DNA from 2 places in the Roseburia sp. AF42-8 genome. Region 1 is predicted to be linked to the other one. Evidence: riboswitches for the same ligand, from Rfam matches in the RefSeq annotation. Region 1 holds a riboswitch; the other holds the start of a gene.
The links. Region 1 has a riboswitch for ZMP and ZTP ahead of DW059_RS10440 (IMP cyclohydrolase). Riboswitches for the same ligand answer to the same signal wherever they lie in the genome.

Region 1 (5,617 bases):
TAGGATTCCGCAAAGACGCCTCCCGGCTCCTCACGATTTTAAGCAATTATGCGGATGTTCCGATGATTTCTAAGAGTGCCAACGCAGCCTCTATGCTATCTTCTGATGCTGCACGCCTTTTTGATCTGGATGTCTTTGCCGGAGAATTATATGAAAACATCTTGTCCGGGAAAACCGGGCAGGATGCCAGAAGCGAATTTGTACGCAATATTGTAAGGGTGTGAATTTGCCGTGCCGTCTGATTCCACCATTTGGTTGGTGGAAAAATCAAAAGAGCGTTTGATAAGAACTAAGATTTTGATTGTAAAAGGACATCTTAGTTCTTTTGCAGTAAAATTTCAGCAGTTCTTAGCAGTTTGTTTTTCTTGAATGTAAACTGTCTTTCCGTTGCTTTGACTGGATGTCTGCACTGTCCGTCGGGTACGGATGCTCTATAAAGCCTGCAAGGGGCACTGGGAATTTCGGATAATACATCACATTATCTGGCAACCGGCGCAAATTCACATCCATGTTCAAATGCGCCTCGCTGGCACATCCCTGTGCCAGCGTTGCCTGTTGCCAGACGAAATTCCAAGTGCCCCTAACAGCCTTTATTATGCATCCGTACTTCGACGAACCGTACAGACATCTTGTCAAACATTGGAAAGACTGTTTTTATCTCAAAAAGAAAAACAAACTGCTTAGTAACTGCGGAATTTTATAGCAGGAACTAAATGTCCTTTCACAAAACAAAATCTTATCTTTCAAATCCTATCTGATTTTCCAGCTCTTAGTGGTGGAACAGACGGATTCCGGTAAAGCTCATCACCATACCATATTTGTTACAGGTTTCGATTACATGGTCATCACGGATAGATCCGCCCGGCTGTGCTACATACTGCACGCCACTTCTGTGGGCGCGCTCGATGTTATCTCCAAATGGGAAGAACGCATCAGAGCCAAGAGATACTCCGGTATTCTTATCTAACCATGCACGTTTTTCTTCTGCCGTAAATACAGCAGGTCTGGTCTTAAATATCTTCTCCCATTCGCCATCTGCAAGTACGTCCATATAATCCTCGCCAATGTAAAGGTCGATTGCATTATCACGGTCAGCTCTGCGGATTTTATCTAAAAATGGCAGATTCAGTACCTGTGGAGACTGGCGTAACCACCAGTTATCTGCTTTGGAGCCTGCTAATCTGGTACAGTGGATACGGGACTGCTGTCCGGCACCAATACCGATTGCCTGTCCGTCTTTTACATAACATACGGAGTTAGACTGTGTATATTTTAAAGTAATCATGGAAATTGCCAGATCTCTCTTTGCTGATTCCGGCAGCTCTTTGTTTTCGGTTACAATATTGTCAAAGAAATGCTCGTCAATATTTAACTCATTTCTTCCCTGCTCAAAGGTAACGCCAAATACCTGTTTCCGCTCGATTGGGTCTGGAATATAGTCAGGATCAATTTCAATGACATTGTAATTGCCATTTTTCTTTGCTTTTAAAATTTCTAATGCGTCATCATCATAGCCCGGTGCAATGACTCCATCAGATACTTCTCTTTTAATTAAAAGTGCGGTTGCTTTATCACAGACATCAGAAAGAGAAATGAAATCTCCGAAAGAGGACATACGGTCAGCGCCTCTTGCTCTTGCATATGCATTGGCAATCGGTGTAAATTCTACATCCATGTCATCTACCCAGTAAATCTTACGCTCTACTTCAGAAAGTGGAAGTCCCACTGCTGCACCTGCCGGAGAAACATGTTTAAAAGAAGTGGCTGCCGGAAGTCCGGTTGCTTTCTTTAATTCTTTTACTAACTGCCAGCCATTGAATGCGTCTAAGAAGTTAATATAACCTGGTTTACCATTTAATACTTTGATTGGCAATTTGCCATTTTCCATGTAAATTCTGGATGGTTTCTGATTTGGGTTACAACCATATTTTAATTCTAATTCTTTCATTTTATTTTCCTCTCTCGCACGAATCTTATTCACAAAATCCTATTTGTTCTTGTTTACAATGCGGCTTTCATATTTTCCGGTTTCAATATCAATATATCTTACAAATAAGGATACCTTATTGTCTGCATTCAGGTTATTCCATACCAGCTCGGTAAATGCATCAATGTCATCTCCGATATCAACCAGTACCGGCTCGCCTTCAAAGCTTGGTAATGGATTGCCATCATTCATATAAGTATGAATGAAATGTCCTTCTCCTGCTACCGGATTCTCATAAGCAAATGTATAACGGTTGCAGGCATCCGGATTACCATTGTTGCTCTTTAAAATAGACATTGCATAATTGTATTTTCCATCTTCCACATGCATGATTCCGGAAATACGCGGTGTATAGTTAGGTGCGTCCGGCTCAAATTCTCTGGTTCTTAATGCCTGTTCGAAGGTCTGCTGTTTATCCATCAGTTCATAAATGGTATCTGTCTGGTCTCCATTGGTTACAATGGTCTTATTGCCCAGTACACGAACCGGTGCATAAATAATAAGACTTGGGTCACTTAATTTTGCAGGGTCAAATGCCTGGGTACGGATTCCTTCTCCATCCTCAACAAATACACGGTTACGGCTGTTCTCGCTTCTTCCCATGATAAAATAAGCAGTTACCGCATACTTTCCATTCTTCGACTTTCCAATTACAATTCCTCTTCCCGGATAAGTAGTGCTTCCAAGTTCTTCTGCTAATGAAGTCATCTTCATTTTTGTTCCTCCTTCTTACGCTCCATGTAATTTTTAAAGTTGCTGCAGCTTTCCGTCAAAGTCTCTTTCCCTTTCGAATTTTTCCTGTGACTTTTCCTGTTTGCATGCATAAAAAATACCGACACGTATCCCGAGCTTAACTGCCCAGACGGTCGGCTTCCTCAGGTCATACTTCATGTGGTTATTCCCACGGTTCCGTCAGTCATATGACCTGAATTTAGTAAAACATATTCCAAAACACTTGTCAAGGAATTCTTCCTCTAAGGACTCCCCTTCATAAGATTTTCTATTTCTATAAGAACTCTCTCAGACGTTCTGCACGGTTCGCCCAGGTATCTTCCTTAAGTGCCCGTTCATAAGAATATTCTATGATTTCTTTCATTTTCTTCGGATGTCCCAGCATGGATAATACCTGTTCCGGCAATGTATCCAGATGCTCTAACTCATAAAATGCCAGATCTTTTCCATCGCAGAAACGCTCCTTTAAATAAATGCTGCCATCTGTCAGGGATACTGCTTTATTTAACATGGCTGTAAAAATTCTGTCATGGGCTCCATCCTTAAACCACGGCATGGTATTCAATGCAAGCTTTGTATTCCGGATGATTTTTACGCATTCGGCAGAATCAATCTGTCTTCCGTTTAAAATAAGATTCTCCGGATGCTTTACCTTAAGATTCTCCCATCCTTTGCCAAAAACATGTACCCGTACTCCATTGTCTACCAATGTCCGCACCGTTTCTCCACGGAAATAAGTCCGGTTATACATATCCAAAAAAAGCATTCCTGCAAAGCATGCCATCAGCTCCCGCTCCGTTACTTCCGGAATCTCCCGGCGGACAAAATGCTCCATGGCAGAATCTAACGGCTCTGACGGATGCAGGCGGAGATAATTTAATATCTCATGATAGAAATCAATATATTCCTTCGTCTGGCTGGTAAAATGCTCTTCAATTGCCGGAAGATGCACATAGTTTGCGATAAAACCCACTTCATATTCCCGGTTCTCATATGGAATAAAATCTGTTGGGACTCGCTCTTCCCCATCCATCAGAAAATTCCCTGCCAATGGTAAAAAATGACAGGGAATCCCTTTATAAAACCGTTTCATATAAGAAATATGCTGACGGTCGATACAGAACACAGTCAGATTCGGAATTGTCTCATCAAGCTGCTTATGATAATACAACGGATGGTCCACAAGAATACAGTAGACCGGAATATTTCTGCTGGCAAAGACAGACTGAGACTCTGTCTCCAGCAGGAACTCCTCTCCGCTTAATCCGATAAAGTTAAAGGTAATGACTGCGGTCTCGCCACTTTTTAAAAGCGGCTTAATCGTTTCGTGTCAGCATATTCTGCCTGAATGTCGAAGAAGAAAATCTGATATCCCATCTTGCGAAATGACGCTGCCATCTCATGCGAAAAATAAGTTAATGTTTCTACGCCTCGTTCAAAAAACACAAGTTTACGGATATCACTCATTTTCTTTCTCCATTTCAAAAAATCCTAGTTCTTAAAGCTGTGAATTGGTGCAGGAATTCTTCCCCCACGGTTGATAAATGCATCACAGGAATACTGGTTTACCGGCATAATCGGTGCATAGCCGAATAATCCACCAAATTCTACAGTATCGCCTACTCCCTTTCCGATTACCGGAATCAGACGGGCTGCTGTAGTCTTCTGGTTAATCATTCCAAGTGCCATTTCATCTGCAATAATACCGGAAATGGTAGTTGCCTTGGTATCACCCGGAATTGCAATCATATCAAGACCTACGGAACATACACAGGTCATTGCTTCTAATTTTTCCAGTGTAATGGCATTTGCCTGTACTGCATTAATCATTCCCTGGTCTTCACTGACCGGAATAAATGCACCACTTAAACCACCAACATAAGAAGATGCCATTACGCCGCCCTTCTTAACCTGGTCATTTAAAAGAGCAAGGGCTGCTGTCGTTCCCGGTGCACCTGCATATTCAAGACCAATTTCACAAAGAATATCTGCTACACTGTCTCCGATTGCAGGAGTTGGTGCCAGAGATAAATCTACAATACCAAATGGAATATTTAAAATTCTCGACGCTTCCTGTGCTACAAGCTGACCTACACGGGTTACTTTAAATGCAGTCTTCTTAATAGTCTCACATAATACTTCAAAGTTCTCTCCACGGACTTTTTCCAGTGCAGTCTTTACAACACCCGGTCCGCTGACACCAACATTGATTACCGCATCTGCCTCTGTTACACCATGGAATGCGCCTGCCATAAACGGGTTGTCATCCGGTGCATTACAGAATACAACCAGTTTCATACAGTCTACAGAATCTCTGTCCTTAGACTGCTCTGCCACCTCTAAGAGAATCTCTCCCATTAATTTTACAGCATCCATGTTAATTCCGGTTTTTGTGGATGCAAGATTTACAGAACTGCAGACTCTTTCGGTACGGCAAAGTGCCATTGGAATAGAACGGATTAAAAGCTCATCTGCCTTTGTCATTCCCTTGGATACCAGTGCAGAATATCCACCAATTAGGTTTACTCCTACTGCTTTGGCTGCTGCATCCATAGTATCTGCGATGGTTGCAAAATCTTCCGGTGTCTTGCAGGCTGCCCCGCCAACCAGTGCAATTGGTGTAACGGAAATTCTTTTATTTACGATTGGAATTCCAAATTCCTGCTCAATCTGATTTCCTGCTGATACCAGATCCTTTGCCACTGTAGTAATTTTCTTATAAATGTTATCGTTTAACTTCTTTAAATCAGAATCAATACAATCCAAAAGACTGATTCCAATGGTAATGGTACGGACATCTAAGTTCTCATGCTCCACCATTTTATTGGTTTCGCTTACTTCCATTATATTAATCATTTTTTGTCTCCTATATTCTGCCTTTCTACGCAGCTCATTTCC
Region 2 (5,617 bases), on a different contig from region 1:
TTTCCCATTTTCGAATAAAGAGTCGTCTGCTCCTAATGCATATACAATCGGTTTATGAAAAAGTAATACAATAACCAGCAGCACCAGACTTACAGCAACTCCTACCACTGCAAGAAAAGTAAAGTTCTCACATGCTCCCTTTTCATCTCCCTCACCCATTTTTCTTGCTACCACTGCACTTCCACCGGTTGCTAACATAACGCCGATTGCAATGAGAATACAAATAACCGGCCATACAATATTGACTGCAGAAAGAGCGCTTTCTCCTACCAGTCTTGACACAAAGATTCCATCTATGATTGTATACAATGACATAAATACCATCATAATCATAGATGGCAATGCAAATTTCAATAAGGATAATGTTTTAAAGTTCTGATTTAATGAATTCGACATGATAACCTCCTTGTCTTATGAATCACTATTTGCTATCATAAACTATATGGTAACCATATAGTCAAGGAGATTTTTTTAATGAGTAGAAATGAATATCTGACCACCGGAGAAGTTGCCCGGATGATGGGCACTACAAAGAATACACTGTTTCACTACGACCAGCTTGGCATTTTTTCACCCGAAGCAAGAGGGGACAATGACTACCGCTACTACACCGTCCGCCAGATGGATGTGTTAGATGCCATTATCACGCTGCGGGAACTTGGCATGCCTCTGTCGGAAATTAAAGAATACATGGAACACCGAAGCCCGGAAAATTATGCCACACTTCTTACGAAAGAAAACGCTGTCATCGAACAGCAGATTCGTGCATTAAAAGAAAAGCAGAAGTGGATTCAAAGACAGCAGAAACGAATTAAAACCAGCCTGACTACAAATCCGGATATCATTGAAGAAGTCTCTCTGCCAGGATTTTATATTGCAGCACACCCTGTCAGTTCTTCCGATGATAAGACCATCTCCGTAAAAGTCAGTGAGCTTCTGAACTCCTATTATGAAAGCAAGGAAACTACCGGTTTTACAGTGCTTTATATCCAGATGGAGCGTGACCTTGCCCGGGGTGCCCACAATCTTTATCACGAGGTATGCCTTGCCATGCAGACCCCTCCCAAGAAAATGCCTTACCGGATTCTTCCGGCTTCTAAATGTCTCGCTGCCTATCACCTGGGAGACTGGGATGATATTTCACTCGCTTATGACAGGCTGCGCAGCTACATGAAGCAGCACCAGATTACTTCATCCGATGGCAGATTCTATGAAGAAGAATTGATTAACGCTACCATGACGGATAAACGAAGTGAATACCTTACCCGCATTATCGTCAGAATCTAAAAAGCAGCATTACTTTTTTATTTTCCTGTAATGCTGCTTATCTATTTTACAGTGCCCCAAGAATCTCTTTTGCCCGGTCTATCTGCTCCTTTGTAGGCGGGTCTACGCCTTCTAACTGATATGGAATTCCAAGTTCCTTCCATTTAAAGACGCCTAAGGTATGATATGGCAGCACTTCCACCCGCTCTACTGTCTTAAGGGTATCAAGAAAACTTCTTAAGCGGTGAAGCTCATCCTCTTCTGTTGTAATACCCGGCACCAGCACATGGCGGATCCACATTGCTTTGCCATGGTCTGATAAATAAGCTGCCATTTCCAGAATATTCTGATTGGTCTGTCCGGTGAGTTTCCGGTGTGCTGTATCATCCATATGCTTAATGTCCAGCATAAAAAGGTCTGTATATTTCATCAGCTCATCAAATTTACTTTTAAACGGTTCTTCCATGGAAAATGGATTGCCGGAGGTATCGAGACAGGTATTTACCCCTTTTTCTTTTGCCAGCCGGAACAGTTCTGTTACGAAATCTATCTGTAAAAGAGCCTCTCCACCACTTACGGTGATTCCGCCCTTTTCTTTCCAATATGTTTTATAGCGAAGCGCCTTTTTTAACACTTCTTCCGGTGTCATCAGCTCTCCGCCATCTTTTGCCCAGGTATCCGGGTTATGGCAGTACTGACATCTCATGTTACAGCCTTTTAAAAATACAATATATCTTACGCCCGGCCCGTCTGCTGAACCAAAGCTCTCTACGGAATGGATACGTCCTTTTATTTCACTCATGTTGCCTCCTATACACCAAAATACTTACGGCTGCTTAACAACCTACGATAAAAATGTGCAGGCTTTTTTCATTAAGCCTGCACATTCTGCTTTACCTGAATCGCGGAAAAATCATATGCTCCCCGCAGTTCGGTTACTGTCTTAAATTACATACGCTCATGACAGGTACGGGCAATAACATCAAGCTGCTGCTCTTTTGTCAGGTCGATGAACTTAACTGCATAGCCGGATACACGGATTGTGAAGTTTGCATACTCTTCTTTCTCCGGATGCTCCATTGCATCAATAAGCTTTTCTTTGCCAAATACATTAACATTCAGATGATGTGCACCCTGATCAAAGTATCCGTCCATTACATTTACAAGGTTATCGATTCTTTCCTGCTCGTTGTTTCCAAGTGCGCCAGGATTGATGGTCTGTGTATTGGAAATACCATCTAATGCCCACTCATATGGAAGCTTGGTCAGAGAGTTTAAGGAAGCTAAAAGTCCGTTCTGCTCTGCACCGTAAGATGGGTTAGCTCCCGGTGAAAGTGGTTCGCCGGCTTTACGTCCATCCGGCATAGCTCCGGTTGCTTTACCATATACTACGTTAGAAGTAATGGTAAGGATAGAAGTTGTAGGCTCAGAATCACGATAAGTATGATGTTTCTTTAATTTATCCATGAAAGTCTTAAGCAGCCATACTCCGATTTCATCTGCACGGTCATCATCATTTCCGTACTTCGGGAAGTCTCCTTCGATTTCGAAGTCTTTTGCAAGTCCGTTCTCATCACGTACGACTTTTACTTTTGCATATTTGATTGCAGAAAGAGAATCGATAACATGTGAAAATCCTGCAATACCGGTTGCAAAGGTTCTCTTTAAGTCGGTATCCATCAGAGAAAGCTCTGCTGCTTCATAGTAATATTTATCATGCATATACTGAATCAGGTTCAGTGTATTTACATAGATGTCTACTAACCAGTCCATCATCTTGTCATATTTTGCCATTACTTCATCATAGTCAAGATATTCAGCTGTAATTGGTGCGTAATTTGGTCCTACCTGCTCGCCTGATTTCTCATCAACACCACCATTGATTGCGTAAAGCAGACATTTTGCAAGGTTTGCACGAGCGCCGAAGAACTGCATCTCTTTACCTGTCTGTGTAGCAGATACACAGCAGCAGATTGCATAATCATCGCCCCATACCGGTTTCATTGCATCATCATTCTCATACTGGATTGAGCTTGTTTCAATCGAGATACGTGCTGCATAATCACGGAAGGTCTGTGGCAGTCTGGATGAATAGAATACAGTAAGGTTTGGTTCTGGTGCCGGTCCCATATTCTCTAAAGTATGAAGGAAACGGAAGTCTGTCCTGGTTACCATGGAACGTCCGTCTACACCTGTTCCTGCTACATCAAGGGTTGCCCATACAGGGTCACCGGAGAATAACTGGTTGTAAGAAGGAATACGTGCGAATTTTACCATACGAAGTTTCATTGTGAAATGGTCAATCAGCTCCTGAGCCTGCTGCTCGGTAAGGATTCCCTTATCCATATCTCTCTTAATATAAATATCAAGGAAAGTAGAAACACGTCCTACTGACATTGCTGCACCGTTCTGTGTCTTGATTGCTGCAAGGTATCCGAAGTATAACCACTGGACAGCCTCTTTTGCATTGGTTGCAGGTCTTGAAATGTCATATCCGTAAATCTCAGCCAGTTTCTTCATATCTTCCAGACATTTAATCTGCTCTGCGATTTCTTCTCTTAAACGGATGACATCATCTGTCATCTGTCCGCATCCGCAGTTTGCTTTGTCTTTCTTCTTCTCAGCGATTAAGTAATCCAGTCCGTATAATGCCACACGGCGGTAATCACCTACAATACGTCCACGACCGTAGGTATCCGGAAGACCTGTTAAAATCTTAGCATGACGGACCTTCATCATTTCCGGTGTATAAGCGTCAAATACTGCTGTATTGTGTGTCTTATGATATTTGGTGAAAATTTCTTTTAATTTATCATTTACCTCATAGCCGTAGGTCTCACAAGCCTGAACAGCCATCTTGATTCCACCATATGGCATGAATGCTCTCTTTAATGGTTTGTCAGTCTGAAGACCAACTACCTGCTCTAAATCTTTTAAGCTTTCATCGATATATCCCGGACCATATGCTGTAATTCCGGTTACAACCTCTGTCTCCATATCAAGAACGCCACCCTTGGCACGCTCTTCTTTCTGTAATTTCTGAAGTGCATCCCACAGCTTGTTGGTTGCATCTGTCGGCTCAGCTAAAAAGCTCTCATCTCCATCATATGGAGTGTAGTTGTCCTGAATGAACTGACGAACATTGATTTCTTCTTTCCAGAGACGTCCTTCGAATCCATCCCACTCTTTCATTTCTATCATTGCGATATCCTCCTAAAAAAATGTATTCAGTATGAACACTGAATGGTTACTAAATTTACTGTCAACAGACTTTTTATTCATTGGTTTGAATTAGTCTTGTTTAACTGTAGTTAGTATATACTGACTGTTATTTTTTTGTCAATATCTTTTGGTGTTCAAAATAACATACAAAAAAAAACGAGCCGGTCCTCCAGGTTCATCGCCCAGACGGTCGGCTCGTTTTCGTTATACTTCATGTGGTTTTTCCACTTATCCGTCAGTCATATAACGGTTTTATCATAGACTATTTCTTTTCTGATTGCAATAGCTTATGAAAACTTTTTATCAACTATTTTTTCCGTTTTATCTGTTCTTTCCCTACAATACTTTGGAAAGGAAGTCGCAAAGACGCGGATTCTGTGGATTGGCGAAGAATTCTGCCGGTGTATTCTCTTCCTGAATCTGTCCTTCATTGATAAACATGACACGGCTTGCCACTTCTCTTGCAAATCCCATCTCGTGTGTTACTACTACCATGGTCATGCCATCCTGTGCCAGTTCTTTCATAATCTCTAAGACTTCTCCTACCATTTCCGGATCCAGTGCGGAAGTCGGCTCGTCAAATAACATGACATCCGGATTCATTGCCAGTGCTCTTGCAATTGCAATACGCTGTTTCTGTCCACCGGAAAGCATTGCCGGATAGGTATCTGCTTTATCAGACAGTCCGACTCTCATCAAAAGCTCGTCCGCACGCTTAGATGCCTCTTCCTTATTCATAAGTCCGGTCTGAACCGGTGCCAGCATGATATTTCCTTTTACGGTATAATTTGGAAACAGATTGAACTGCTGGAATACCATTCCAATCTTCTGACGCATCTTGTTGATGTCTACGGATTTATCCGTGATATCTGTTCCTTCAAAAGTAATCACACCGGAAGTCGGCTCCTCTAAAAGATTTAAGGAACGTAAGAATGTAGATTTACCACAACCGGATGGTCCGATGATGGCTACTACCTCTCCCTGGGCGATTTCTGTGGAGATACCATTTAATACATTTACATTTCCAAAGGATTTACACAAATCCTTTACTTCAATCAATACCTTCTTATCGCTCATTTGTTCTCAACCTCGTTTCCAGTTTATGTACACCAGCCGTTAAAATCATAAC

Region 2: another riboswitch for ZMP and ZTP. It lies ahead of pflB (formate C-acetyltransferase); the one in region 1 lies ahead of DW059_RS10440 (IMP cyclohydrolase).

What each region holds. Positions count from the first base shown of each region.
Region 1 covers NZ_QTVB01000024.1:26,446-32,062, forward strand. Annotated here, with positions in the region: gene DW059_RS10430 (nucleotidyltransferase) at 1-224, shown strand, start outside; gene DW059_RS10435 (phosphoribosylaminoimidazolecarboxamide formyltransferase) at 770-1,948, opposite strand; gene DW059_RS10440 (IMP cyclohydrolase) at 1,988-2,701, opposite strand; ZMP/ZTP riboswitch at 2,837-2,917, opposite strand; gene DW059_RS10445 (glycosyltransferase family protein) at 2,994-3,890, opposite strand; gene DW059_RS15925 (hypothetical protein) at 4,025-4,186, opposite strand; gene DW059_RS10450 (PFL family protein) at 4,211-5,575, opposite strand.
Region 2 covers NZ_QTVB01000007.1:17,716-23,332, reverse strand. Annotated here, with positions in the region: gene DW059_RS04640 (MATE family efflux transporter) at 1-396, opposite strand, end outside; gene DW059_RS04635 (MerR family transcriptional regulator) at 475-1,287, shown strand; gene pflA (pyruvate formate-lyase-activating protein) at 1,334-2,068, opposite strand; gene pflB (formate C-acetyltransferase) at 2,215-4,467, opposite strand; ZMP/ZTP riboswitch at 4,662-4,741, opposite strand; gene DW059_RS04620 (amino acid ABC transporter ATP-binding protein) at 4,825-5,565, opposite strand; gene DW059_RS04615 (amino acid ABC transporter permease) at 5,555-5,617, opposite strand, start outside.